One region of the Laceyella putida genome, then DNA from elsewhere that is predicted to be linked to it. Evidence: riboswitches for the same ligand, from Rfam matches in the RefSeq annotation. Region 1 holds a riboswitch; each other region holds the start of a gene.
The links. A riboswitch is a leader RNA that binds a small molecule or an ion and turns the genes downstream of it on or off. The one in region 1 is predicted to bind cyclic di-AMP.
Positions count from the first base shown of each region.

Region 2: another riboswitch for cyclic di-AMP. It lies ahead of ACFQNG_RS01810 (ABC transporter ATP-binding protein); the one in region 1 lies ahead of ACFQNG_RS08040 (cell wall hydrolase).
Region 3: another riboswitch for cyclic di-AMP. It lies ahead of ACFQNG_RS00345 (CBS domain-containing protein); the one in region 1 lies ahead of ACFQNG_RS08040 (cell wall hydrolase).
Region 4: another riboswitch for cyclic di-AMP. It lies ahead of ACFQNG_RS18475 (Na-translocating system protein MpsC family protein); the one in region 1 lies ahead of ACFQNG_RS08040 (cell wall hydrolase).

Region 1 is NZ_JBHTBW010000020.1:44,409-51,760, reverse strand. Features, by position in the region: gene ACFQNG_RS08075 (2OG-Fe dioxygenase family protein) at 1-608, opposite strand, end outside; gene ACFQNG_RS08070 (hypothetical protein) at 626-853, opposite strand; gene ACFQNG_RS08065 (hypothetical protein) at 933-1,055, shown strand; tRNA gene ACFQNG_RS08060 (tRNA-Ala) at 1,229-1,304, shown strand; gene ACFQNG_RS08055 (hypothetical protein) at 1,892-2,122, shown strand; gene ACFQNG_RS08050 (hypothetical protein) at 2,201-2,893, shown strand; gene ACFQNG_RS08045 (hypothetical protein) at 2,984-3,382, shown strand; gene ACFQNG_RS08040 (cell wall hydrolase) at 4,011-4,685, opposite strand; cyclic di-AMP (ydaO/yuaA leader) riboswitch at 4,688-4,831, opposite strand; gene ACFQNG_RS08035 (hypothetical protein) at 4,978-5,172, opposite strand; gene ACFQNG_RS08030 (DUF421 domain-containing protein) at 5,194-6,042, opposite strand; gene ACFQNG_RS08025 (shikimate kinase) at 6,902-7,352, opposite strand, start outside.
Region 2 is NZ_JBHTBW010000006.1:14,160-21,511, reverse strand. Features, by position in the region: partial or broken gene ACFQNG_RS01830 (DUF3880 domain-containing protein) at 1-873, shown strand, start outside; gene ACFQNG_RS01825 (hypothetical protein) at 912-1,064, shown strand; gene ACFQNG_RS01820 (YmaF family protein) at 1,291-1,608, opposite strand; gene ACFQNG_RS01815 (hypothetical protein) at 1,892-2,101, shown strand; cyclic di-AMP (ydaO/yuaA leader) riboswitch at 2,230-2,394, shown strand; gene ACFQNG_RS01810 (ABC transporter ATP-binding protein) at 2,535-3,674, shown strand; gene ACFQNG_RS01805 (ABC transporter permease) at 3,695-4,306, shown strand; gene ACFQNG_RS01800 (ABC transporter substrate-binding protein) at 4,366-5,271, shown strand; gene ACFQNG_RS01795 (Tm-1-like ATP-binding domain-containing protein) at 5,496-6,713, shown strand; gene ACFQNG_RS01790 (phosphoenolpyruvate hydrolase family protein) at 6,729-7,352, shown strand, end outside.
Region 3 is NZ_JBHTBW010000002.1:22,961-30,312, reverse strand. Features, by position in the region: gene ACFQNG_RS00370 (APC family permease) at 1-256, shown strand, start outside; gene ACFQNG_RS00365 (acyl-CoA thioesterase) at 399-911, shown strand; gene ACFQNG_RS00360 (response regulator transcription factor) at 1,143-1,817, shown strand; partial or broken gene ACFQNG_RS00355 (sensor histidine kinase) at 1,814-2,862, shown strand; gene ACFQNG_RS00350 (ABC transporter ATP-binding protein) at 2,918-4,678, shown strand; cyclic di-AMP (ydaO/yuaA leader) riboswitch at 4,921-5,086, shown strand; gene ACFQNG_RS00345 (CBS domain-containing protein) at 5,183-5,719, shown strand; gene ACFQNG_RS00340 (response regulator transcription factor) at 5,903-6,604, shown strand; gene ACFQNG_RS00335 (sensor histidine kinase) at 6,601-7,352, shown strand, end outside.
Region 4 is NZ_JBHTBW010000072.1:12,674-20,025, reverse strand. Features, by position in the region: partial or broken gene ppsA (phosphoenolpyruvate synthase) at 1-2,289, opposite strand, end outside; cyclic di-AMP (ydaO/yuaA leader) riboswitch at 2,835-2,975, opposite strand; cyclic di-AMP (ydaO/yuaA leader) riboswitch at 3,250-3,422, shown strand; gene ACFQNG_RS18475 (Na-translocating system protein MpsC family protein) at 3,534-3,869, shown strand; gene kdpF (K(+)-transporting ATPase subunit F) at 4,075-4,155, shown strand; gene kdpA (potassium-transporting ATPase subunit KdpA) at 4,179-5,864, shown strand; gene kdpB (potassium-transporting ATPase subunit KdpB) at 5,883-7,352, shown strand, end outside.

The sequences.
Region 1 (7,352 bases):
TCGGACACCTCGTCCAACTGCTTCCCGGCGCATTCGGTGTGGGCGATGACATTGATGCCGCCCTGCACGTTGTGGTAGGTGATCAGGTGGGCGAAGGTGAACGGTTCACCATCCTGGTGGATGTGGTTGGGGGAAGCGAACGCTTCTTCTCCCGGACGGACATCAAACTTGACCAAATGAACGCCGACGTGGATGGGCAGCACCAGGTCGCGCGCATCCCAAAACGTTTGGGCGAAGTCGTACTGGATGATGTTATGTAACAGGGGATTGGCCTTGGTTTCTTCGGTGAGCGGCGTAAATGCGCGATACTCATCGACATACTCGGCATTGAAGGTTCCCTGGAAATATTCGCAGACTTCCACGCCATCTTCCCGCACATGGTTGGGCAACCAGTGCAAGGTGCCGTTCCATGGCAAGATGATGGCGCGGGAATACCGGCGGAAGCGGGTTGTGTTTGGTGCGTACGGATCGAGCGGCAGATCGGCAAACGCTTGCTGCAACTGGGCCAGTTCTTGGCGCATCGCCGGATATTGCCACTCCCGTTGAAGATCAAATCGGATAAAGCCCTTTTCTTGTAATGGTTTAGATTGAATGAATACCTTTTCCATATCGTCAAACCTCCTGTTCAAATCATACCACGTTGCGCCGGTTGAGAGACGATTTTTGCGAAGTGCGAATCTTGGGACCATGTGGGTGAAGCGGTGGATAAAGAAATCGCGGAAGTGGAAGCGGCGATGGCGGTTACGACGGCAGCGGCGGCGACATGATGAACGGGTGACGGATGATGGCGTGTAAAAGAAGTTGGAACGTTGCGCAGCAAGCGGAGTATGTGACGATTAGCGAGTTGGTTCAATTATCTGGCATTCGATACAGCACGATCAAATATTATTACGGAAGAAGGCATGCTTCCCTTTGAGCAGGAAGAGGCGCGTTTGACCAGAAGGTATCATTGCGTGACCGCGCCGCAGCGGTTGCAAGAGATCCGGGCTTTAAGGGAAGGGGAACTGACGATTAAGGAGATCAAAGAGAAATTCACATCCCAAGAGCCTACATGAATGATTCGATTGCCAGAGATCAACCGTGAGGATGTAACCCTTTTCTCAAGGGCTTCATCGGTTGGGAAAAGGGTTTACCATTGAACAGAAAAATAAATTGGACGGAATGGTAATTTATCTGTTGACATTCGCTTTGACTCTTTATATAATAAATCTTGCAGTCAATCGAATATGGGGCATTAGCTCAGCTGGGAGAGCGCTACACTGGCAGTGTAGAGGTCAGCGGTTCGAACCCGCTATGCTCCACCAAAGACAAACCGCGAGATTTCGCGGTTTTTTGCTTTTCTCAGGAATTAGAAAAGGGCCAAACTAGGCCGTTTGACCACATTTTGACCACACACTTAAGGTAAGTAGAATGCGGTAGAAGGCATTAGATGCACTTGCAAAAATAAATTGATACTTGAGGAAATCATTTTTACAAATTAAAAAAGGCTCCTATTTTACATATAATTGCAAGGAAGAGTCTTTCATTTTATGCAAACAGTCGTGGCAACAAAAGAAAGGGTTAAATAAGTTTTCATTTTGTATCAATGCCTATAATGTGCGGTGGACAAGTTTCCACCAACAAAAGCCGTTGGCTAGGTATTAGATGGATATGAAATAGTACCAATGTAGACTGTCTTTTTATATTTATAATTTTTATTATCCTATGATATTTATGATTTTATTTTCATAAAGATGCAATCATAGGTAAAAATTGTGGATTTCGAAAAACTTTTGTAACGATTCATAAATATAATAACTAATGAATGGTCTTTGAAAGGGATGGAACTAAATTATTGATGCTGATAAGATTGACTTGATATTTCATCAATAATCGTTTAGGAGGTTTTTGTATGTTCAGGATTTTGACAGGATCAATCTTTTGTCTGATATCTTCAATCTTATTTACAACTCGTTATATTGCTGCTGCAATTTTAAATGCTAAATTCGAAGTGGGATCGAATTTCCCTTATTTCCTTGGATTATTAGGGAGCGAGTTGCCAATTGCAAGTTTCATTACGCTACTCATTGGAGTTGTTTATATCATCTGGGGAGAAGTCGAAGTGAGAAAGGGAGTAAGATGACATATGTTTAATCTTTGTCGGAACGTAAAGGCGGTGATGCTTTTACGTAGAAATAAAACAGTATAGGAGAGATGTACGTTGTTATTGTTTGAGCGTAAAGTTGTTCCATTTATTTCAGCAATAGGTTTATCGTTCTCTCTTATTTTAAGTTCGTGGGGATCAGTAAACGCAGAGGAGTCAACGCCTGATGGATTGCCAACCCCAACCGATTCCGAAACTATAGCAGTATATGAAGTGGAAAATGGGCAGATTGTACGTGAAGTATCAATTGAAGAGTACCAAGCCATTCAAGAAACACCTGCAGGTAATTATACTGCAAACAACAGTGTAACTACACGAGATGTTAATGGAGCAGTTGCAATCTACCGCCAGGATGTTCGCACAACTTCAAGACAAGCGGTTGGCCGAGTATCCAGAATTGTTGAAAATAAGACGAGCTCCCCAGCAACATATTCAATTTCTTACTCAGCTACACGCGGAGTTACTTACTCAGTATCTGTGAGTGGTTTAGATGTACAAGCTATCAAGAACACTTTAGGAGCTTCTTGGACAATTCAAAGATCGGTTACTGATAATGCAACGTTGACTGTTAAACCTGGTTATAGAGGTTGGTGGCATTTTGACGCAAATGTAAATGTAAGCAAAGGCTACTTAACTAAAATTGGACAGGGCGGTGTCGTTATTAGTAAGAGATATATTACAACAACTAGTCCTAGAACAGTTAGTGGAATGTTGGATGGTTGGTTAGTTGCTAAACAATCCAAATTATAATAAATTTAATTAGTTAATATTTTGATAGGTTCTAATAGTTAGTATTCTGTGTAGCAAGTTGAGTATAATATCATAATGTGCGGTATAAATATGAGTCAATGGAAACTTCGTATTTTAAAGCCAGGAGAAAAAGAAGTAATATCTAATCCAAGTTGGGATCAGATTAAATCAGTCTTGGATCATGTGGATGGATACAACCTTGATAACGTTTCTTTGTTTTCCGATGAGGCCGGAGATTTAATGGTTGCTGGGGGAGACGAATACAATGGAATTAGACTATATTATGTTTCCTATTATTACGATGGTTACAGCGAAGATTTAGTTAATCCTTCTGTATCAAAGAAAGATGAAGAGCATATTAACATTACAGTTCAAAAAGTTGGAACTGACATACTCAAACGATATCTTGTTGAGTATAAGGACATGATTAAAGCTTTTAAACATTTCTTTGAAACGGGAGAACTTACAAAAGATCAAGAATGGGAATAAGTAACGTAATTGGGGAAGATATATTTTCACCCCGTCTAGTATTGCTAAGGGCCATCATTAAAGATGGTTCTTATTTTGGTTTAATTTTATTGTTTAAGTAATGTTCAATAAAAATAAGCAGGATGAAGTCGATGTGAAGCTCATTTTTACCAGGAATTAGGCAAGACCACCGCTTGACCACATTTTGACCACACACTTAAGGTAAGTACCTTACGCTAGAAGGCATTAGACGACATAGTTTTATAAAGATTAGGGGAACACCTCAGCTGTACTATTACTACAGTATCAGGTGTTTTGTTTTTTAATGAGTGTATTGTTTTACTTGTTCGCTTTCTCAGGAGGATTGTAGTTTCTTTTTTAATTAGCATTTGCGGAGCATCTTCACAGATCAATTCTAGTTTAAAAAACCGAATCTAGTAACTAGACTCGGTTTGATTGATAGATTTAATTTATAGGGGTTGTAGATTGAACAGAGCTTTTGCTTCGCTCTATAAATTTCTTGTAAATAAAATTTACGTCCTGAACATAGACGCTTTCCTCTGGAATGTTTTTTTATTGCCTTTCAACAAAAAGGTTGTTGACCTTCTTTGTCAACAACCTCATTCAGCTTTCTGCAAGGGTAAAGGAATTACTCCATAAATACGTGTTTCCCAATTTTAATAGTTTTCATTTTCTTGGAGCGATTTTTCATCCACTTGGAGGATGCTGTCTCAGGATTGTAGTAGTACAGAGCACCTTTTGTGGGATCCGCACCTTGAATCGCCTGATATACAGCCTTGTATGCTGAATCATTTGGTTTGAGGTTAATCTGTCCATCAGAAACAGCGGTAAAGGCTCCTGGTTGGTAAACGACACCTTTTACCGAATTGGGGAATATGTCCGAATCAACACGGTTCAAGATCACTGCTGCCACTGCAACTTGACCTTTATACGGTTCACCGCGGGATTCACTGTAGACGGCGCGGGCAAGCAAGTCAATTTCTTCTTGGGAAAAAGTCGCTTTTTTCAGTGCGCCAGTTGTTTCCGGGCCAACGATTCCATCAATCCATTTTAAGTGATATTTCTTTTGTAATTTGATGACCATATCCCGGGTATAGGCATCATAGACGCCAGTCACATCTTTATTATAAAGACCCAGTTGTTTGAGTCGTTGTTGCACATCTTTCACTGAGGCAACATTATTTTTTTGGCCAACTTTTAATAGCGCATTGGCTGCATCCGCTTGATGGTAAGGTGCCATTGCCACCCCAAACACCACTCCGACAGCGAGCCCGCTGGCCAGAAATTGTTTCAAGCGTTTCATCAAATCCTCCTCCTTTTTGCCTCCGAGGTTAGCTGACGGGTTCGGGATTCGGAGATTTCCCGGCAACTGCCATCACAGTTGCTTCACCCCAACAGAAGATTGCATTCCCCCGTATCTGTTTACACAGAATTCGGCTTAGGATTTTTTGAACCGGTTCAAAATAACCTTTCTCATTATAAAGAGGGATTTTATATATACTCAATAGTAACTATCTGGGCTTAGATGAATCATTTTCCTGTTAACAAGGAGTTATCCACCTATCGGCAAAGTTTGCCTGTTTTTGAGTCCACTTTCACATGGTGGTTTTCCCGTCCATCCCCTTGATGAGGACATAGAACACGTCGACACCTTTTTCCTTTTTCAGCTGGATGGATTTGACGGTTCCCTTGCACTGCTTCAAAGCGACGGTTTTCACTTGTTCTTTGGATAATGTTTTCGCCTCTTGCTTCGTTTCGATTTTCGTTGGGTGGATCTGAGCTGCGTCCACCGAATGATGAGTGGTTAAACTCTAGTGGTTTGTCTCTTCAATCATTTGCTGGAGTTGTCGGGAATACCGTTCATATAACTTTTTTGCTTGCTGGTCTTTTGTGGACAAGCTAAATATGTCCAGATCAGCTTTGCACTTTTCCAAAGTGGTCAACAATTTTGCTTTTTCCTGCGGTTGTTGGACTTGATGTTGATCATCATAACAATCCACATATAGTTGTCCTTCTGAGTCTACTTGCCCCAAAAAAACATGTTCCGACGCGATGCTTTTCTTCTTCAACTCCGCCTGAAGCCATTCGCGGGTCAATCCTCGTTTCGCCAATTCCTCATCTAAAATAATGCCATCCGCAATCACCACATACGGGATCTCTTCTTTTGTTACTTTCAAACCTAACATTTTTGGCGTGATTGGTTGTAACTCTTTGTACACAAAGGCGTTGATATTACCATCTGGTTCAATCACGGCGATCTTGATATCGGAAATGTGAAATATGCTTCTCTTGCGAAGCTGTGCCATCAGCTCATCAATGGTGATCCGTTCCTTTTTCAGATTCTCTTCCAACACTTTCCCGTCTTTTATCAAGACCGTTGTTTTTCCATCTATCCATTCTCTGATTTTCTTACTTTTAAGCTGTAAAAACTCCATTCCAATCGCGACCGAAACCCAAACAATCAGAGAAACAATTCCCAAATGCCAAGTGCCATCCGTTTTCGATGGAATAGAGGCCGCCAACCCCCCAATGGTTATGCCCGTTATGTATTCAAAAGGTGAAAGCGTGCTTACTTGCCTCTTTCCCAATAATCTTGTCAATACAAACAGGATGATAATCGCGCCCAATGTCCGCAATACCACTGCTATCCAATCCGGCATCGTTTCTCCTACTCTCGCGTAAATATTCTAAATTTATTTTGATCACTTTCCATTCAATCTATTCATTTATCCGATTGTATGACTGGAATTCATTTGTTTGGGGATTCTACACAGTAAGGATAAATCTATAAGAGGTGTTTTTTTTGAAAAGACAATTGGCAATATGGGGCGGTTTTTTGGTCGGAATCCTAACTGTGTTTATTACGATATTTACGGGCATCCAATTTTCCACAAACAGGATGGTATTAAATTTCAGAGGTCGTCGAGATCAAAGTCCATATTCTGATGTTTACTCTAATGCATGTACCGACGTTCGGCGGGTTGGCAGAGAATGGAGTTGAATTGTACCAACCGAAGTCATCAAAATAAAAGAGAGGATGTGAAAAAGTGAATGAGAGAAATGGATGGGGAAAGTGATATCTGGCATCGCCTTTGTTTGGGGAGAGGCGATGCGAGTTTTGTCTAATCTACCTAGCCTGTTGGACCGGAGCGGACAGTCTTTTCCTCCCTGTCGAAACAGAGAACAACATGGCCGACCGCCCGGAAAGCATATTCACAGAAAGCCGCTTTCACCAAAAAAGCCAGGGATATATTCCTCTGACTTTGAACCAGCGGACTTTCCTTTCTGATCCTTGCAAATCATGGCTTGTTTCGCAGGCATTCTCCGCTCCAGTCGCTTCACTTGGAATAAAATCAATGACAATATAAATACCTGCGGCAACAATGTCTCCCAGGCCCCCAGCCAATTGACCCGAGGGAGGGTACTGGAAACATGGGCCGGTAACCGATCCGCCACTTGCAAAGCGTGGATGCTTTCACCGAGAAACTTGAAGCAAGATCAACGCCAATTCCCGGGAAATTAGTCCTGCGGTTGGTAAATATCCCAGGTGATTTTGATGGATTCAGCGATATGATCCGCAACCGTTTCAGCATCCTGATCATGGATGCGAATTTTGGAATTATGAAGGGAATAGGCATCTAATCTCTTCAGAAATAATTCTTCAATTTCGTCCAATGTTTTATTTTTAAGAACAGGGCGGCTATCGATAATTAAAGGTAGCCGACTTTTCCAAGAGTCCCAAGATAAATCAAGAAAATACACAATACAATGGGATAAACAAACCTCTCTGACTTCTTTCTGCAGGTAAGCTCCTCCACCTAGCGAGACAATTTTTAAACGAGTGTTCATACAAGTATCGATGATAAATTCTTTTTCTATTTGGCGAAAATAGGGCTCTCCAAATTCCTGAAAAATCTGGGGGATGGGCATCTTATAAGTTTTTTCAATTTCTACATCTATATCAACAAAA
Region 2 (7,352 bases), on a different contig from region 1:
GGCAACGGAAGATCCGCTGCATACAGAAAAATTTTCCCTCCCATTAATTAAACGAATGAAGCCGGACTTTGTGTTCACGGTTACGCCGTCTATGTGCAAATTCTACAGGAAACAAGGTGTCAAAGCGGCACATTTAGATTTTGCATACCATAAGCGTGTCCATCACCAAGTTAAACCGGTGGATAAATATCGCTGTGATATAGCGGTTGTGGCAAATGCATATCCTGCATTTCTAAGAAAAAAACCGGATGTGTTCCGCGTATCTTCATTGCAAACGCTCATTTCCCCTCTCATACGCAATAACATCCGCATTGATTTTTGGGGAGCCAATTGGGAATATATGAGGGAGTTTATTGGGAAACAAATCCCCCGTAAATGGATGCACGGATATGTGGATTATACAGAAGCAAACAAAATCTATAGCTCAGCCAAAATCGTCATTGGCCTGCAAAACTGCACAGATCAATTGACACAGCGGACTTATGAAATTCTCGGTTCAGGAGGATTCTTGCTGACATCAGACACCCCCGCTGTTCGTAATAAATTTCAACCAATAAGAGAGAGCAAATGAAGAGATTTGGCAAAGAAGCGGTAAAAAGCGACACCTATCGGCATAGAGCGGAACAAATGTTGAGGGTGTTGAGAAAGGAAGGCATTTTAGTGAAAATGCACAGATCACCCCGGAGAGGGAAAATGATCCATTATACGGATTTTATCAAAGAGAAATTCACGATCCACGTGGTGAAACAAGGGGATACACTATGGAGTATTTCTCAAAAATATGACGTTCCAATGAAACGAATCATGAAACTCAACAACTTGCAAACAGGTCGCATTTATACGGGACAAATGATAAAAATTGGAGAAAAATAACAGATTTATTCATTGTGACTGTGATACTTTCACTGCTTATGAACTATAAAAAGTCAACCGGTTGTCGGATGGCGCGCATTGGGGCCGCGTTTGGGATGGAGGTCGTCGCATGGAGCCCGAATTTGACCCAAGAGAGGGCCGATGCCGCAGGAGCGCGTCTGGCCGGCTCACCCATTCGGAAGCTGTCCTGAAACGATGGCACCACGTCACGCGGCAGCTTGGCATCATCCGAACGTAAATCCCAATGGTGAGCGTGATGTGGATGCATTCGCATCTCAGAAGGAGAAAAAGATTAAAGACCATGAGGATCCCCCAAGGTCTTTGGATATCTGGCAATTTCATATTAGGTATGGAAGAGAGATGCAAATAGAATGTTTGAAAGCACAGAGTGTTCTTTCATCGCCATAATCGTTCCAACTATACAAGGGGGCGGTCAATAAGCGTAGTAAACACGAATCTGTGAACATGACCGTCATCGACTGTAGTGACTCCCCTTACTAAATGTACGTGTTTTCCCTTGCCGACAGGTATGGCCGGGCCTGTTTTTATAACGAGTTTGTGATGATGGTCAAGAAAGTCCGTATTCACCGTTATAGTGTGAATGTGATTTCCCCCTTTTAATGGGATCGCTTCACTGGTAACTCCGGCAAATCGGTGATTGTGTCTGTCTTGACCTTGTTCGGCTAGTTTTGTGCTGCCTAAAAATTCATGAGTATGTCTTTGTTGTCGACTCATCATTTACCTCCGTATCATTTTTTTTGAATTTGTTCCATGATTGATGACAGTATATGGATGCGACGTTATATCTGTTCTTGTACGTGGGATTTTTGTGTATCTGCCTATCGGACCATTGGCAAGTTTGACCAGAAAAAATCAAGACGTACAAGTAGACAGCGACGGTGGAAGGAGCGGGGACGGGATGGGGGGCTATGGTGGGGGCCGCCGGCAATTCTATCGCATGCGCATTCTCCGGGTTCGGTGATTCCGTCTTTGTCTCCTGGATGACCCCTTGCTATCCATGGGGCCGATGGTTGGTGACATTGGCGAGGAGGTGAACTGTGTCCAAGGCTCCCGATGCCTTTCCTTTTATGGCTTCCCATGCTTAAGCCGGAAAAAGGAAGCGCAGGGTGAAACCTTCGTGGATCGCCAATGCGGACGGGCGACAAGCCAATGGGGGATGAAGCCCACTTCCGGCATTTTGCCAAATCCCGAGACCGACCGGGCATGAGTCTCCCACCGCATAAATGAAACGATTTCGGTTCATGTACAATTTCGAAAGTGCTTTATCCGATTTTGCAATAACATCGATTTATGTTATAATACTAAAAATTCATCAACTCTACCCCTTGATAACAGTCATAGGAAGGGCCGAGTTCTGCAAGCCCATGGGGCGTTGCGGAAGCGGGGGAACCAAAGTTTGGGGTGAATGGCTTGTGTTGTGCCAGCAACACGGCTTAGGCGGGGAAAATGGGAACCCGCCGAATCCGACAGCTAACTTCGTAGGCGAATCAATATGATTGTTATGCACTTTTCCTTTTCCCCAAAGCGCAGTGGATCATATCGCAAAGTATGAGGGAGCTATCATTCCCTTATTTCCGAGTGTTGAGCTCGGTTTTACCTTCGATTGTCTCGGGGGCGAGAAAAAATAGAAAGGAGAGCAAATGACAAATACAGCGATTCAATTTATTGAAGTGTCCAAATCATATGAAAAAAATCCGATTGTGAGAAACCTTAACCTCCAGATTCCCAAAGGCAAGCTGGTGACGTTGATCGGGCCGTCGGGTTGCGGGAAGACAACCACGTTGAAGATGATCAATCGGCTCATTGAGCCCACAACCGGACGCATCACCGTAAACGGTGAGGATATCAACCGGGTGAATGCGGTGGAATTGCGGCGTCAGATCGGTTACGTCATTCAACAAATCGGCTTGTTTCCGCACATGACGATTGAAGAGAACATTACCCTGGTGCCAAAGCTCAAAAAAGAGGACTCTACCACTTTCAGAAAGAGGGTGGAGGAACTCCTCGACTTGGTGGGGATGGATCCGGCCCGGTTCCGCTCAAGGTATCCCCGCGAGCTGTCGGGCGGGCAGCAACAGCGCATCGGTGTGGCCCGGGCCCTGGCGGCGGACCCATCCATCATCTTGATGGATGAGCCGTTCAGCGCATTGGACCCCATCAGCCGGGAACAGCTTCAAGATGAGCTGGTCAAGTTGCAAAACACGTTGCACAAAACGATTGTGTTTGTCACGCATGACATGGATGAAGCCTTAAAGATCGCCGACGAAATCGTGCTGATGAAAGAGGGGGTGATTGTCCAGCGGGATGTGCCGGACCAAATCCTTCGCCACCCGAAGAACGAATTTGTCAGGGAGTTTGTCGGGGAAAAGCGCTTTATTCATTCCTCGCTGTTGTCCAAGGCAAAGGATGCGCTCACCAAGGCGATCACCGTCTCGCCGATGCGCGGACTTGCGGAATGCATTCAACTCATGAGGCGCCACCAGGTCAATGGCTTGATCGTGACCGATCAGCAAGGGCGTTATTTGGGCGTGATCGGCGCGAATGAGATTTATGCCCATTACAACAATGAAGGGCTGAAAGCGAAAGATGTCATGTCCAAGGATGTGGAACCCATCCATTCCGAAACCCCCATGCAGGACGTGTTGCCCCTGTTGAACGGACGGGAGCGGGGCTTCATACCGGTTACCGACCAAACCGGCAAGCTGGTGGGTGTCGTCACGAGGGCGAGTGTTCTCAATGTCCTTGCGGATACCCTGATGGAGGAGGCTGAGGGGGCTTGAATTTGTTCATTGAATCGTTGATGAATAATTGGGAGGACCTTCTTGCCGCATTAGGGGAACACATCTACTTGTCGCTGATTGCCATCATCATCGGTTGCATGGTCGCCATCCCCGTCGGCGTGGTCATTACGAGACATGAGCGGTTGGCCAAGGTCGCCCTGATGATCGCTTCCGTCATCCAGACCATTCCCAGTTTGGCTTTGCTCGGTTTCTTGATCCCCATTTTTGGGATCGGCACCGTTCCCGCGATTGTGGCGCTGACGCTGTACGCGCTGCTTCCCATCATGCGGAACACGTATACGGGCATCAAAAATGTGGATCAGGCATTGATTGAATCTGCCATCGGGATGGGGATGACGAAACGACAGATTTTATGGATGGTGGAGCTTCCGCTTGCCAGGCAAGTCATCATGGCGGGGGTTCGCACGGCCACGGTGTTGACGATTGGCGTAGCCACTTTGGCCACTTTCATCGGCGCGGGCGGGCTCGGGGATATCATCATGCGCGGAATCAGCATGATCGATGCACCGACCATTTTGGTGGGAGCCATACCGGCGGCCCTGCTTGCCATTCTCTTTGATTATGGATTGCATGGGTTGGACCGTCTGTTCACGCCCAAAGGGATGAGATGAATCGGATCAATAGCCAAAAGGAGTCGATGTGATTGATATGCAAAAAAAGAGCTGTCTCGATGCCAAAGCGTCCACTTAAAGCGGCGTTGGTCATATTGGTGACACTGGCGCTGACGGTGGGTCTGTTGGGGTGCAATGTCAATGCCTCTTCCGATACCGTAGTCGTGGGCGGCAAAGATTTCACGGAGCAGGACATCATGGCGGACATGATCACGCTCTTGATCGAACAGGACACGGATCTGAAAGTGAAGAAGAAAACGTGGCTGAACAGCAATGTGATATGGAATTCAATGAAAAACGGCAACATTGACATTTATGTGGAATATACGGGAACGGGCTTGGTGAACATCTTGAAACAGAAGGCCGTCTCCGATCCGCAACAGGCATATGATCTCGTGAAAAATGAATTCAAGGGAAAGTATGATGTCACTTGGCTGCAACCGATCGGTTTCAACAACACGTATGCCATGGCGATGCGCAGGTCAGAAGCGAAGAAGTTGAACATCGCTTCGATTTCCGATTTGGCCAAGCAGTCACCCAATCTCATACTGGGGTCCGAGCAAGACTTCATGATACGCGAAGACACGCTTCCCGCCATGAACAAGCTGTACGGAACCAAGTTCAAAAGCGTGAAATCGATGGAAATTGGCTTGAAATATAAAGCGATGGCCAACGGGAATGTGGATGTGATCGACGCCTTCTCGACGGATGGCAAAATCCCGGCCAATGACCTGGTGTTGCTGGAGGATGACAAGCATTTGTTCCCGCCGTATTATGCCGTTCCCATCATCCGGAATGAAGTCTTGAAGAAGCATCCGGAGTTGGAGAAGGTGATCAATCAATTGGCGAACAAAATCACTGATGAGGAGATGCAGAAATTAAATAAACAAGTGGACATCGAACACAAGAAATCTTTGGATGTCGCCAAAAAATGGATGCAAGACCAAGGTCTTCTCACCCGGTGATGAGAGTGTCTTGACAGTGTGACACAACCCTTGCAGAAAAGCGGGGTTGTGTTTTTTTCTTTTTCAGAAATCGCCATGGGGAAGCTTGTTTCTGCGGGAATGAAGCGGGTAGGATGCAAAAGCGCTCGCTGTTTAGAAAGGGATTGATGCGTAATTGCAGAAATATATATTTTGATTACATAATTAATTGTTTTCATTAATTATTTTCAGTGAGGGGGGTTATGATGGGTAAAACCATTGCGCTGATCGGGGCATTGGACACCAAAGGGGCGGATTACGCGTTTGTGAAGCGCGAGATAGAAAAACGCGGCCATTATGCACTCACCATCAATACCGGAGTGCTGGGTGAACCGCTGTTCGAACCGGATGTGCCCGCGGAACGGGTGTCCCTTGCGGGAGGGATGACTTTGGATGAACTTCGGCGGGAAAAGGACAAGTCCTTGGCCATGTCGGTCATGACCAGAGGGATCGCCAAGGTCGTGAAGGAGTTGTTTGACCAAGGGCTGATCGATGGCGGCTTGTCGATGGGAGGGTCCAACGGGACCATGATTGGGACATCGGGCCTGCGGGCGCTTCCAGTGGGGGTGCCCAAGGTGATGGTCAGCACCGTCGCCTCCGGGGATACGCAGCCGTATGTGGGCATCAGCGATATCGTCATGGTTCCGTCCATCTTGGATGTGGCGGGATTGAATCGCATCAGTGCCAAGATTTACGCCAATGCGGTCGGCATCATTGTCGGCATGGTGGAATCGGAAGTCCCCCCGATTGAAACCAAGCCGCTGATAACGGCATCCATGTTTGGCAACACCACCAAATTGATCAATCAATGCGCAACCCAATTGGAAGAGAACGGTTATGAAGTGCTCGTGTTCCATGCGACGGGGACGGGCGGCAAAACGATGGAATCGTTGATTGACCAAGGCTATATCACGGGTGTGTTGGATGTGACGACGACAGAGCTGGCCGATGAGCTGGTGGGCGGGGTACTGTCGGCGGGGCCCACCCGCATGGAGGCGGCCGCCAAATGGGCGTTGCCCCAAGTGATCGCTCCCGGTTGTCTGGATATGGTCAACTTCTGGGGGATGTCCACCGTTCCCGACAAATATCGAGATCGGTTGCTGTACTGTTGGAACGATAACATCACCCTGATGCGGACCACTCCGGAGGAAAACGCCAAGTTGGGTCGCTTGTTGGCTGAAAAGGCAAACCGCTCCAAGGGGGAAGTGGCGATTTTCCTCCCTCTGCAAGGCTTGTCTGAATTGGATGCCCCCGGCAGGGAATTTTGGTGGCCGGAAGCGGACCAGGCCTTGTTTGACGCCATCAGGCAATATGCCCGCAAAGATATCTCCATTTATGAGCTGGATTGCAACATCAATGATGCCATGTTTGCGCAGGCGGTCACGTCCAAACTTCTAGACATGCTTCAACACGAATACGAATAAAGGGGCTGAACGGTCATGCCATTTATACCGCGAACAGAATCTTTGCGTCGTTTGCGTGAGACTGTGGACAAGGGTTCCCCGATCATCGGGTGTGGGGCGGGAACGGGCATTTCCGCCAAATTCGCGGAACGGGGTGGAGCCGATCTCATCATTATTTATAATTCCGGCCGTTATCGGATGGCGGGACGCGGTTCATTGGCGGGGCTGATGCCTTATGGGGATGCCAACGGGATTGTGGTAGAGATGGCCAGCGAGGTGCTGCCCATTGTGCAAGACACCCCCGTGTTGGCCGGTGTCTGTGGAACGGATCCGTTTCGGCTGATGCCCGTGTTCCTGAAACAGTTGAAAGAAATGGGCTTTGACGGTGTGCAAAATTTCCCCACTGTCGGCTTGATTGACGGCACTTTCCGCCAAAACCTCGAGGAAACCGGGATGGGCTTCGATCTTGAAGTGGAGATGATCCGCTTGGCCCACGAGTTGGATATGTTGACATGCCCTTATGTGTTCAATGAAAAAGAGGGGGCGGCCATGGCAAAAGCGGGGGCCGATGTGTTGGTCGCCCATATGGGATTGACCACCAAAGGGGCGATAGGGGCGGAAACCGCACTGACGCTGGAGGAGTCGGCAGAGCGGATCCAG
Region 3 (7,352 bases), on a different contig from region 1:
GCAGACCGGAGTGAGACTGGTGACATTGCTTTCCCTCTATCGGAGCGTACTGGGACCATTGAGCGAATTCATTGATACGGTCAAAGCGAAAGCGGATCAGTCGGGCGCGAGGATCACGGTTATCATGCCCCAATTTATCACAAAGAAGTGGTGGCACAGCTTCCTTCATAACCAATCCGGTTTTCTCATCTTGGCTTATCTGCTGAGAATGAAAAACATCATTGTCACCATCGTCCCTTATCAATTGAAAAAATAAGCCATGGAGGCCGGAGCGCCAAGGAAACCCACCTTTTCAAGCAAATGAGCTTGGGGAGGTGGGTTGTTTTTGGTGTCAAAATGGTATAATGAGATGGATCGATCCGCTTTTATTGGAAACTTAAATGAAAGGTTAAATGCAAATGGAAAAACGATGGGTTCGAGAATCAAGATGCTATAAAACGTCAAGAGTTTTTCCTCCCGATGTTAATAATCATAATACGTTGTTCGGTGGAAAATTAATGGCTTATATTGACGATATCGCTTCGATCGCGGCGACAAAACATTGCCGCCGGTCAGTTGTTACTGCTTCAACAGATTCTGTTGATTTTTTGCATCCGATAAGACCATCGGATTCTGTTTGCTTGGAATCCTTTGTAACTTGGACAGGAAAAACATCAATGGAAGTGTTTGTGAAGGTGATTAAAGAAGATTTGTTGAGCGGAGAAAGAAAGATAGCGGCTACTTCCTTTCTGACATTCGTTGCCCTTGACGATAATAAAAAACCCGTTCCAGTACCCGCAGTCGTTCCGGAAACGGAAGAAGAATTCAAATTGCATGAAACGGCGCCGCAAAGAGCCGAAGCGCGTAGGATCAGAAGGGAAGAAAGCAAAAAATTGGCTGACTATCTTACAGTAAAGCAGCCTTGGGATTAACAAAGATGCTATCATTTTGTATAAGAGAATATGTGATGTGGTCGGGCTCAGGGACATCCCCTGAGTACGAATAATGGAGTCATCCCGGAACATGGCCAACTGCTGAGACGCGGTTGGCTTTTTTATGACTTTGCTAGGGAATCTCCCTTCGTGAGTTCATTTAAAATATAGTTCATAATTTTAGCGTATAGTGAGGGTAATAATTTACAGACAAGCGACGGTGATGGACACATGGCGACAGTTTTGATTGTGGATGATGATGCGCACATCCGCGAGCTGGTCAAGCTGTTACTGGAAAACGAAGGCTTGGAAGTGATTGAAGCGGCGGACGGCCAAGAAGCTTTGGCGCTTTTGGAAACGGTGAAGGCGGACATGGCGATTTTGGACGTAATGATGCCCCGCATGGATGGCTGGGCGCTGTGCCGCGAACTGAGGACTTATTATGATTTCCCTTTGCTCATGTTGACGGCCAAAGGGGAAACGATTGATAAGGTGCAAGGGTTTGAGCTCGGCACTGACGATTATTTGGTGAAGCCCTTTGAGCCGCCGGAGTTGGTGGCAAGGGTCAAGGCGCTGCTCCGGCGATACCGCATCGCCGTGTCTCAAACGGTACGGGTTGGGGAGGTGTTGCTTGACCGGAACGCGTATGAAGTGTTTGTCGATGGCCGCAGGTTGACGTTGCCGTTAAAAGAGTTTGAACTCCTGTTTAAGCTGGCGAGCTATCCGGGCAAAACCTTCTCCCGGGACCAACTGATCGAGGAGATATGGGGTTACGATTACGCGGGTGATGAACGGACGGTGGATGTCCATATCAAACGGTTGCGCGAGCGTTTTCCCGAAGACCAATATTCCTTCAAAATCCGCACGGTTTGGGGGCTGGGCTACCGTCTGGAGGTGCGGGCATGAAGTGGAAAATCTTTCTCCATATGACCAAGTTTTGGGCTTATGCCATGTTCTGCTGGTCGACCGCATATCTGATCACTTCCTTCTTCTTTGATGTGAAAGCGGATCAACCGGGTGATTTCATCCGTTATTTCGTTACCGGTCTGGTGGGCTTGCTCCTCGTCAGTTTGGTGGGCTATCTGTTTGCCAGATTCTCGGCGCCCAAGCGCTTTGAATTGTTTCATGTGATGATGGATGCCTTTAGGCAAATCGCCAAAGGCAATTTCAAGGTGCGGTTGAACGCCAATCTTATCCAGGACAATGACAGTCCGTTTGGCGAAGTGTTTGAAAGCATCAACCATATGGCCGAGGAACTGAACAGGATGGAACAGATGCGGCAGGAATTTGTGTCCAACGTCTCGCACGAGATCCAATCGCCGCTCACTTCGATCCGGGGGTTCGCCAATGCGTTGCAGAAGGATGAGTTAAGCGCGGAGGCGCGCAAGCATTATCTTCGCATTATTGAACAGGAAAGCGTCCGCTTGTCCAAATTGAGTGAGAACCTGTTGAAACTGTCCTCGCTGGAGTCCGATGTTCATCCGTTTGAGCCGAAACCGTACCGTTTGGACAAGCAATTGCAAAAAGTTATCTTGTCTTTGGAACCCCAGTGGGTAAAGAAATCGATCGAAATGGATCTCGCTCTCGAAGAAGTAACCGTGTTCGCCGATGAAGATATGATGGGGCAATTGTGGGTCAACCTGATTAGCAATAGCATTAAGTTCACGCCGGATGGCGGTGTGATCGGGGTTGAATTGCGGAAGAAGGGGGAACGGGCCGAAGCGATCCTGTCCGACACGGGCATTGGGATAGCTGAAGAGGATCAAGCGATATCTTTGAGAGGTTCTATAAAGCGGACAAATCCAGAAACCGTTCAATCGGCGGGAGTGGGCTGGGGCTGGCCATCGTCAAAAAAATCATCGAGCGGCACCATGGCTCGATCAAGGTGAAAAGCAAGTTGGGCGAAGGTACCGAGATGACCATCCACCTGCCGCTCAAACCGCGCATGTGATGCCGACTTGTTCAAAAAGAGAGAGGAAAAAGACATAAAATGTGGAGGGACATCAATGGAGAGGAATCCTAAGTTGGAAGTAAATATCAAACGATTTATTGAACTGATCGATGTGAAGTCATTGCCCAAATTCTTGATCGGCCTCGTGCTGGGATTGAGTTTGGTGTCAACCGTGGCGGGCTTGGTTGTGCCGTGGTTGACCAAAGATATCGTCGATGTGATGACGGTCAAAACGCTTGATCTTCAGACTGTGTTGACCTTGCTGGTGGCGTTTGTCGTGCAATCGGCCGTGTCGGGGTTCTCCACTTACTACTTGGCCTATCTTGGGGAAATGGTTGTGGCCAAGTTGCGAAAACGATTGTGGCATAAAACCTTGAACTTGCCGATCTCTTATTTTGACCGAAATCGGTCGGGGGAGACGATCAGTCGCATCAATAACGATACGGCTATCATCAAAGACTTGATCAGCCAGCAATTGGTTTCGATTTTCACGGGGATTGTCTCGTTATTTGGCTCCCTTGCCATCCTCTTGTATTTGGATTGGTCGATGACATTGGTCATGCTGATTTCCGTTCCCATCATCTTTCTGGTCATGCGGCCCATTGGGCGCAAAATGTATAACATTTCCAAAGGGTTGCAAGGGGAGACCGCTCAATTCACCAGCCTGCTCACCCAGGTGGTGTCAGAGATTCGCTTGGTCAAAGCCTATGTGGCGGAAGCGGTGGAACAGAAACATGGGGAAAAGCAAATCGACCATCTCTTGCGAGTGAGTTTGAAAGAAGCCAAATTGACTGCCGTGCTTCAACCGCTGATGTCGTTCGTGATGATGTTCATGCTGGTGGTGATCATCGGCTATGGTGGGTACCGTGTTTCAACCGGTGCGTTGAGTGCGGGCGATTTGGTCGCGTTTATCCTGTACCTGTTCCAGATCATTATACCCCTGACCATGTTGACGCGTTTTTTTACCAGTGTGCAGAAAGCGATGGGAGCGACAGAACGGCTGCTCCAGATCTTGGAGCATGAACAAGAGGATGTGGAAGCGAAGAGTTCTGCCGTGGTTCCCGCCCAACCAATCCACTTTGATCACGTGACCTTTGCCTATCCGGGTCACGACGCGGTGCTCCATGATGTCAGTTTCACGGTTCAACCGGGCAAAGTGACCGCGATTGTAGGCCCGAGCGGCAGCGGCAAGACGACGCTCTTTTCCTTGTTGGAGCAATTTTATCATCCGGTGGCCGGGGAAATCCGCTTGGGAGACACCCCGCTGTCCCAACTGGGGCTCAGAGAGTGGCGGAGCTCTATCAGCTATGTGTCACAGGAAAGCCCTTTGCTTGCCGGAACGGTTCGGGAGAACATCTGCTATGCGATGGATCGGGATGTAACGGAGGAAGAGCTGGAGAGAGCGGCCAAGCTCGCTTATGCCGACGAATTCATCAAAAACTTGCCAAACGGTTTTGATACGGAAGTGGGAGAACGGGGAATCATGTTGTCCGGCGGGCAAAGGCAACGCATCGCGATCGCCCGCGCCATCTTGCATGATCCGCAAATTTTGATGCTTGATGAGGCGACATCCGCCTTGGATTCCACCTCGGAAAAAGTGGTGCAGGAGGCGCTCTCAAACCTGATGCAAGGGCGGACCACGCTGGTCATTGCCCACCGCTTGTCCACGGTTGTGGACGCGGACCAAATCCTGGTGCTGGAACAAGGAAAGCTCACCGGCATGGGGACTCATCAGGAATTGTTGGCGAATCATGCGTTGTATCAAAAACTGGTGAAACAACAATTCAAATGGGAGTTGCAGCACGACATAAGGTAAAAGGAAAAGCGCCTGGACAAGCGGTAAACTTGCCCAGGCGCTTTCGGCTTTTCCCAAAGGGGGGCGGGTGTGTGGGCCGCGAAGGGGCAGATAAACATCGATTCATTAAGAAACAACGATAATTAAGCGCTTACATGGGCTGGCAAAGTGAAAATGGGGAAGAGCCAAACCCATGGGGGCATTTACTTTCACTTACTGTCGGTGTAAGATAACTTCAACTTCGATGAAAAATCCGACATCGATCCCAAAGCTCGCTGAATCCCATTGAGGGAACGGGGGAACCAATCGTGAGAAGAGACACTTCTTCCACATGGGGTGAATCTCAAGCGAATCATTGTTGGCTTGGGTAGGGCTACTCTCCAGCCCGAATCCGACAGCTAACCTCGCAAGCGTGATGAGAGGGGGTTATTTGTTGTGGCAGACGCCCGCAGAGTAACCGCTCTGCGGTTTTTCATTTTTCGAATACCGGTTTGTGACTCTATTGCGATATAAGGGGTTATTTTTATGTTTAATAAGGATTCGTATTTATTTTCACAAGAGATTGCCACGCTCATCATCCCCAAGGAGCAAGTGACCATCATCGACCCGGACTGTTCGTTGGAACGGGCTCTCTTGGTATTGACGAGAAAGCGATTAAGCTCTGTACCCGTCATCAATGGCGCGGGAAAAGTGGAGGGAGTGATAAGCAAAACCAACATATTGGATTTCATCCTGCAGTTGAACCAACAGGAAGGTGATTTTACAGGATTGAAAGAACATACGGTAAAGGAAGCGATGAACAAAAGCTATTTGGGCATTTTGGCCAATTCCATTTTATCTTTTGCTTTTGAAGTCTTGCTGGAACGTTCGTTTACCCCCATCATCGATCTGAAAGGCCGATTCATCGGAATTTTGACCAGAAAAGTGATGATGGAGAAAGTGGTTGAGTTTTTTGAGGCCGAATACCAACGCACCAGGGATCAGGGAATGGATTCCGGCAAAACAAGGGAAGGCAAAAATGGAACCATCAAGCACAAGAAATTTTTTCATAGGCGAACTTGAACAGCAAGTGGCAAGTGAAAATCAGCCCCCTGTATGAAAAAGGGGGCTGATTTTTTGGAAGCCTCATGTGGCGGCCTGTTGGGGCCGGGGGGACGGGTTTGTTTCATCAAGGTGTGATAAGCTTGTGTTGGGAACATGCTGCGGGTAACCGCAAACAAGACCGCCAGGAAACGGGAGGTCCCTATGGCAAGAAATATCCTTATTGTTGATGATGATCCAGATATTATCCAGCTGTTAACCGAGGCACTCACCTATGAGCGGTTTCAAGTGTTTTCGGCCGCCAATGGCAGGTGCGCGCTGAAAGCGGTAGAGCGGCATCCCATCGATCTGATTGTGATGGACATTATGATGCCGGAGATGGATGGGCTGGAAACCATTCGGAAAATTCGGCAACGTTATCATATGCCGATCATTTTGCTCAGCGCCCGGGATCGGGAGATTGATAAAGTGATTGGCTTGGAGATCGGCGCGGATGACTATGTCGCCAAACCCTTTGGTGTGCAAGAGTTGGTTGCGCGGATAAAAGCTCACTTCCGGCGCTTGGAGCGGTTGGCGATGTTTCAATCGGAGAGGGATGGAGGAGTGGACTCGCCTTCGACAGGCCTCCACATGAATGAACAGACATACGAAGCGTTTCTGAACGGGGACAAACTGGATTTGTCCACCAAGGAATTTCAGATACTCCATTTTCTCTACCAACACCATAATCAGGTATTGACCCGGGAACAAATTTATCAGAGCGTTTGGGATGACAATATTGGTGATCTGAATACCGTGACTGTGCACATCAAAAACATCAGAAAAAAGTTGGGCGAAGGGAGCGCGATGATCAAAACCATTTGGGGTGTCGGCTATAAGTTTCTGTTAAGTGGAGAAGACAGATGAAACTGAAGTACAAAATCCCGTTGTTGTTTTTGGTTTTAACCATCCTGGTGTTTCTCTGGCTGGTGGGCTTTCTTTTCTTATATGTCCAAGATGTGTTTATCCGGCAAGTGGCCGACCAATCGGAAGCGCTTGTCACGGAGAATTTTGAGATTGTGCGCAAGGTGGAGTGGCTGCAACATGACTCAACCGCACTAAGTCATGCGCTGGAGCAAATGGTGGCGGATGGAAGGCTTCGGTTGGAGTATCGGGGGAAAGCCGGTTCGTTCATGGCGGGAAAGCTTGAACCCGGCAGATTCACCGTGAGCCTCTCACTTCCGATTTATGAAGGCCATCAGCGGACGGGTCAGCTTCAGATCATACGCCAGCCCCGGTTGATGGAGTTTGGCGTTCACTCCTTGATCAATCGGACGGTCTGGGCCTTTATCCCCGTGTTGATCATTTTGATCATCAGTTTTGTCATCTATTTCCATCATTTTATCACCATGCCGATCCAAGCGTTGAACAAACGCCTGGCCCAAATTCGCTTAAAGCGGAAGCCTCTTCCCCTAACCTACAAGCGCTGCAATGAAATTGGCGATTTATACCGGCATGTGCACGCCATGGAAGAGCGGTTGGTTCAGGCGTATGAAGAGCAATTGCATATGATCACTGCGATCGCGCATGACTTGAAAACGCCCTTGACCACCATCCAGGGTTTTTTGGAGTTGTTGGAGTCGGGGGTGGTGAAGGATCCGGCCAAACAACGGGA
Region 4 (7,352 bases), on a different contig from region 1:
TGTATTCGCCGAATATAACCTCGCCCTCGGACGTCATCAGCCGCGGCGGTGTCAACTTCTCATAGACCCCGTACTCCTCTTTTCTCTCGGTTATGATACTGTAATCCAGCCGGTTTGTGCGAACAACCTCCCGGAGTTCCTCAAAGGATAGATAATAGATGTCCTCCTTCTCCTGGATAACGCCCTTTTGCACCAGTACAGCGGCCTCCTTCAGCAGGGCCTGCTTATAAATGTAGTAACGTCTAATGAAGGCGTACTTGGGATATTCCCGATAGCCGATAAAATTGCGCAAAACACTGATCATCTTCTTTGTCTTTTTTGCCTTTTGTTTGCCACCGGGCAATAGCTCCAAGCGTCTTAAAAGATCCCGCTCCTTCTGCTCTGCTTCCAGCCTTCCCTGCTCAAATTTGATGCTGCGCGCATTGGGTTCAAAATTCTTGATATTGCTGAGGATCATGGGGATGAGTGCGGTCGGCTGTTCGCTCCAACGAGTCCGGGTGATGTCGATCTCCCCGGAACAACGCATGCCGTATTTTTCAAGATAAGCCCGCATGGAGTCGATGACATCATGACCGCCTTCCAGTTTGGCTAGGTCCTCAAAAAAGGTCTCATCATTGGCATGATGAAAATATTCAATCACCGCAGGATATTGCCGGACCACGTCTGATACATCCAAGAGCGCAAGACCCATTTCAGATGTAACGTTGTTGGATACCGATTGGGAAAGCGTGTCGGCCGCGTTCTTTTCACCCAACCATTTTTCCATTTTTTTATTGATCCAGTTCGCTGCAAGCATCCCAACCATGATCGCTCCCAAGCTTACTGAATCATACATGAGTTCTTTTAATTTCTTATGGTCTTGTAAAATAAATTCAAACAGCTCATCTCCAGATACGTTTACAATCCTTTGCTGCAGATCTCTTATAGACGCATCGTTGAGGGAGATGAGCTTTTGTATGATCACTGCGTCGTTTTTCAGGTAGATCTTTATCGCCTGAATAGGAAGTGCCCAGGATAGTCCCTCTCTGCCAAAGCCGAAAACTCTCTTGCCGCGCGGCAATGATTTCATAAAATCCTTCCGCTTCATTAAACTGGAGATGACGTTCTGCATCAGAGGGTCGTTCTTGCCCATAGTGCTGAGTAGGATCTTTCGGCCAATGGGCGAGGCCAGGTCGTGCGTTAGATCGACAACAGCCTTCCACCGGCTTTATGCATTGGGACATCATCAGATAAAAACCTCAAGAAGGACAACCCCAATGGTTTGATGGCTTCTGTCATCATTTGCTGATGGCCGAATGACATAAACACATGGGTTTTCCCATCGTTCACATCTGGTGTTGGATATAAGGTAGTGATAGGCCGACTCTGCACGATATAGAACGCATCTTCAAAAAGGCACCATTCGATGTCCTGCGGGCAGGCAAAATAGGCCTCGATCTTTCTACCCATGTGCTCCAGCTGCAAAATCTGCTCATCCGTCAGCGTCTGCCTATTCTGACGATCGGGCTCGACCTCCCGTTCCTCCGTACCGCCTTCTTTTAATGCATAAATGGCTAATTTCTTGGTAGAGATTGTCTTCTCAATAATTCTTCCCTCTCGCACCTTATAGTTATCTGCATTCACCAAGCCGGAGACAAGCGCTTCGCCAAGCCCAAAGCTTACATCGATTGACAGCACCTTCCGGTTGGAGGTGACGGGATCGGCCGTAAACAAAATCCCTGAAGCCTGTGGGAAAATCATCCGCTGGATCACGACAGATAAATAGACCTTGCGGTGGTCGAATCCATTTTGTATGCGGTAGATCACCGCCCGGTCTGTAAACAGTGAAGCCCAGCACTTGCTGATATGTTGCAGGATCTCCTCTTTTCCCATGATGTTCAAATACGTATCCTGCTGGCCCGCAAAGGAAGCAAGTGATAAATCCTCGGCCGTGGCACTGGAACGTACGGCATAAGCCTGCCTCTCGCCAAGCTCTGAGAGATAACGAATGATCTCTTCTTCGATGTCCGGGTCGATTTCCACTTCTTCGACAACCCTGCGAATCTTTCTGCTGATTTTACTGATTTCTTCCCTGTCTTCCACTCTTAGCAGTGCGAGTTGATCCAGTAATGCGTTAAACTCTCTGTTACGTCCGATGGTTCTTTTATAAGCCTCGGTGGTGACACAAAAACCCTCTGGTACCCGTATTTCCTCAATCCTTGATAGTTCCCCCAAGTTTAAACCCTTTCCCCCGACTGCCATGAGCTTTGTTTTGTCGATCTCCTGAAAACCAAGCACATATGAAGTCATACATATATCCCCTCTATAATAAATTCAAGCTTCTCTTATTTCTTTGGAGATAGTTATCCCAGGTTTTTACCTTAAACACTTGCGATTCCTTCCTTAATGATTTTGAGGATATCGCTAGCCTTTTTAAGCATATTCTCGTCCGATCCGGTCCGGTAATATTCCTTCACTAACTGCATGGCAAGTGTATAAATCATATCAACGACCAGGTCGGTATCTATTTCTGACTTGATGAGACCGCGCTGCAATCAAGGCATACGCAACCAACGCCCCACTCGGTCCCACCGTATGGATCGAACTTCCGCTGACAAAACAACCCCGTACCGATACTCCCGCTAATGGATATCATCGTTAAATGGCGCAGGGAAAAATTCCGTTGCAATCCCGCTCCCTGTATGTTCCTACCGTCTTTAAACAGGATAGGCATTGATCTCACTGGTATCTCTTTCATGCATTTCTCCCTTTTTACATCTTAAATAGTGAATCATCCTGTAAAAAGGCATAAAAAACCACCGGGGTTACCCAGTGTTCCGAAAAATCACCATTGGTTCACCCTCCCAAAACGCTTACGAGGTTAGCTGTCGGGTTCGGGCCTCAAGAGTAGCCCTTCCTAGATGGATTCACCCCAAGTGGCTTGACGCCACAATGTTGGTTCCCCCGCTCCATGACGGATTCAGCGAATAGACCATGATTTACTTTTAAACATATCTTACTCCTACACAAGCATATTTTTAAGCTATTTTTCTCAAAAGAACATTTTATTTTTGAGATTAATTCGTTATTAAGGCAAGAAAATAACTAGCCTATCAAGCCAATGAAAATAAGAGATTGGATAAGAAACAACTCGATTTAAGCGCTTACATTTTCTTTGACTTACCAAAATCGACCTTAATTAGGTTAAATCAAAGATTTACATTTGTTTTCCAAAGGAGTAAGATAACTTCAACTTCATACGAAATGCAATCCCAATGATCGCTGAATCCTGGTCATGGAACGGGGGAACCAATCGTGGAGGCGAATGATTTCTTCCACATGGGGTGAATCTCATGCAAGGTTCGTAGACACCGGCATGAGTAGGGTGACTCTCAACACCCGAATCCGACAGCTAACCTCGTAAGCGTGATGAGGGGGGGGTTATTTTTGTTGCGCAAAAACCAACAGGATAACCACCTGTTGGTTTTTTAATGCTTAAAAACCGCTTGGTTCAACCATCATTTGGGGATGCGTATGGGCAAATCGTGAGGGGGATGAAGAGAGAGCTTGTTAACCTATTTCGAACACACCAAAAAAGGATGACAGGGAAATCAGCAAAGCATGTCAGGGTTTCGCTGCACTCAGACGACTTACTCATCATCGAACTAAACGGAATCTTGACAACATTGGAACAAAATGTGCTTCAATTCGACCTAAAAGGGACCCATGTAAGGGAAATCCGCCGCAAGCTGTTTGAACAGGGTCAAGAAAGGCTGGAATGCGAACTGGAACAGATCCTGCATACCCGGATTCAATTATTGGCTTTTGACTTTCATCCTTTTGATGAAAAAATACGCCTCGTTTATATCCTTGATGAAGCAACAGAATAAGCCTTTTCATATTCTGTTGCTTCTATATTCCTTTTAAATTCGGTCTGGCAAATTGGTAAAAATGCCCTTTGTTGCACATTCTAATTAAAAAAGGAGAGATCACCATGCTTGATATCGCAATGGTTGTTTTGTTAATCGCCTCGTTTGCGCTCTTTTATGGCTTTGCGCACTGGTGCAACTGGATGGAAGGAGGGGGTGAACAATAGTGGCTTGGTTGATCGGTGCGGTGACGTTGGCCGTCTTTGTGTATTTGGTATATGCCTTAATCAATCCAGAAAAATTCTAATAAAAACCAGGAGGCTTTAGTCAATGGGAAACGCCATTCTCCAGTTTTTGATCGTTCTTCTCTTGTTATTCATGATTGCGATCCCGCTCGGGAAATATTTGTTTCTCGCTTTTTCTAGAGAGAAAACCAAGTTGGACCGCTTCTTTTCACCAGTTGAAAATTTCATCTACCGCGTAGGCGGGATAAAAAATGTGGATGAAACGGGTTGGCAAAAGTATGCCCTCACCTTGCTTTTTGCCAACGCGACCTTGCTTGGCATCTCCTATCTTGTATTGCGGTTGCAAACGTTCTTGCCTCTCAATCCAGGCAAAATTGACAATATGGAACCCACGTTATCTTTTAACACCGTCGTCAGCTTTATGACCAACACCAACTTGCAACATTACAGCGGCGAGTCCGGCTTATCGATCTTATCCCAAATGATCTTCATCACCATGATGATGTTTACCTCTGCCGCTACGGGTTTGGCGGTGGCCATGGCCATCATTCGCGCACTAGCTACCAAGGGAAAAACCATTGGTAACTTTTACCGGGATTATGTCAGGGCCAATGTTCGGGTATTGCTCCCACTGGCCATCATCGTCACCTTGTTGCTCGTCGCCTTGGGCGTACCGCAAACATTGGACTCCAGCACAACGGTGACGACATTGGAAGGGAAAACGCAAACACTCGCCTTGGGACCCGTTGCCTCGCTGGAATCGATTAAGCACTTGGGTACCAATGGCGGTGGGTTCTTCGGGGTAAACTCAGCTCATCCCTTTGAAAATCCCAATGCGCTCTCCACCGTTTTGGAGATCTTATCCATGTGGTGCATCCCGGCCGCCCTCCCCTTCGCTTATGGACGGATGGTGAAAAACCGCAAGCAGGGTTGGGTGCTTTTTGGAACCATACTGGCCATATTTCTTGTATTGCTCGCAGTGGTTTATTGCGCGGAACAGGCTGGAAACCCCGCACTGAATAAGCTAGGATTCTCCACAGCACAAGGAAGCATGGAAGGGAAAGAAGTGCGCTTCGGCATTCCGCTGTCCAGCTTATTTACTACTGTAACCACAGCGGCCACCACCGGGACAGTCAACAACATGCACGATACGCTCACCCCGATTGGCGGGTTGGTTCCCTTGTCGCTGATGATGCTGAACAACGTGTTTGGCGGTGAAGGGGTTGGCTTTGTCAACATGTTGATGTATGCAATCTTAGCCGTCTTCCTTGCAGGCTTGATGGTCGGACGGACACCTGAATTCTTGGGCCGCAAAATCGAACCCCGTGAAATGAAATTGATCGTGATCGCTTTGTTGGTCCATCCGCTCATTATCTTGGTTCCATCGGCGATTGCTTTCATGACTCCCTTGGGGACGGACGCGATCAGCAATCCCGGCTTCCATGGCATCTCACAAGTGATTTACGAGTTCACTTCCTCCGCGGCCAACAACGGCTCCGGGTTTGAAGGGTTGGGGGACAACACGCCATTCTGGAACATCTCAACCGGACTGGTCATGTTATTGGGTCGGTATATTTCCATCATCGCTCTGCTGGCTGTCGCCGGTTCGCTCACGCAAAAACAACCGGTGCCCGAGACGATCGGGACATTCCGCACGGACAACACCACGTTTGGGGCGATTTTGCTTGGCACGGTACTCATCATCGGGGCACTCACTTTCTTCCCTGTGCTCGTCTTGGGACCGATCGCTGAATTCCTATCCATTCGTTAGAAAGGAAGAGAATAGAGGATGAAAACACAAGCGAAAAATCCATCGCTGTTTCAAGGCCCGATCGTGAGACAGGCCCTGATTGACAGTGTTAAAAAATTAAATCCGCTGATCATGATGCGCAATCCCGTCATGTTCGTGGTGGAAGTGGGCGCATTCATCACGTTATTGATGATTTTGATGCCCAGTTATTTTGGAGTGCAAAATCAACTGGGCTACACTGTAACGGTTTTTGTCATCTTATTGTTTACGCTTCTGTTCGCCAACTTTGCTGAAGCGCTTGCTGAGGGAAGAGGAAAAGCGCAAGCAGATTCGCTCAAAAAGACCAAAGCGGATACCGTTGCCAAACGGCTTAACGATAAAGGCGCCATCGAAGAGGTTTCCTCCACTCAGTTACGTAAAGGCGATATCGTATTGGTGGAAACCGGCGATCTCGTTCCTGGAGACGGTGAGATTATTGAAGGATTGGCCTCTATCGACGAATCGGCCATCACGGGTGAATCGGCACCCGTCATCAAGGAAGCGGGCGGCGATTTCAGCTCCGTTACGGGGGGAACCAAAGTCGTCAGCGATTCCATTAAGGTAAAGATCACCGCTGATCCGGGGGAATCTTTCTTGGATAAAATGATCTCCTTGGTGGAAGGGGCTGCGCGCCAAAAAACGCCGAATGAGCTGGCCTTGAATACTTTGCTCATCACATTGACCTTGATTTTCTTAATGGTGGTCGTCACCCTGTTGCCGATTGCCGGTTACGTCGGGGTGAAACTGCAAATCGCCACCCTCATCGCGCTCTTGGTTTGCTTAATTCCTACAACCATTGGCGGCTTGCTTTCAGCTATCGGGATCGCCGGCATGGATCGCGTCACCCGGTTTAATGTGTTGGCGATGTCCGGTAAAGCAGTGGAAGCGGCAGGCGACATCAATACGATGATTTTGGACAAGACGGGCACCATCACCTTTGGGAACCGGATGGCCGCACAATTCATCCCGGTCGGCTCCCACACGGAGGCAGAAGCGCGGGAAGCCGCTGTTCTTTCGTCCCTTAAAGACGAAACACCGGAAGGTCGTTCCGTTTTGGAATTGGCCAAAAACCAAGGTTTTACGGTAGATCCCGGACCGTATGAGTCTTCGGAATTCATCCCCTTTGCAGCCGAAACGCGGATGAGCGGAATGGATGTGAATGGCATCTCTTACCGCAAAGGGGCCGTGGATGCGATTCAGCAATTCGTTCAAAAGTTGGGAGGACAAGTGCCGGCTGATCTGAAGGAGAAAAGCGAAAACATTGCCGGACAGGGCGGGACGCCACTTGCCGTATCGGTGGGAAATGAGATCATCGGCATCATTTACTTAAAAGACACGGTCAAACCGGGCATGAGAGAAAGATTTGATGAACTGCGCAAAATGGGGATCAAAACGATCATGTGCACGGGGGACAACCCGTTAACCGCCGCCACCATCGCCAAAGAAGCGGGTGTGGACGACTTTATCGCC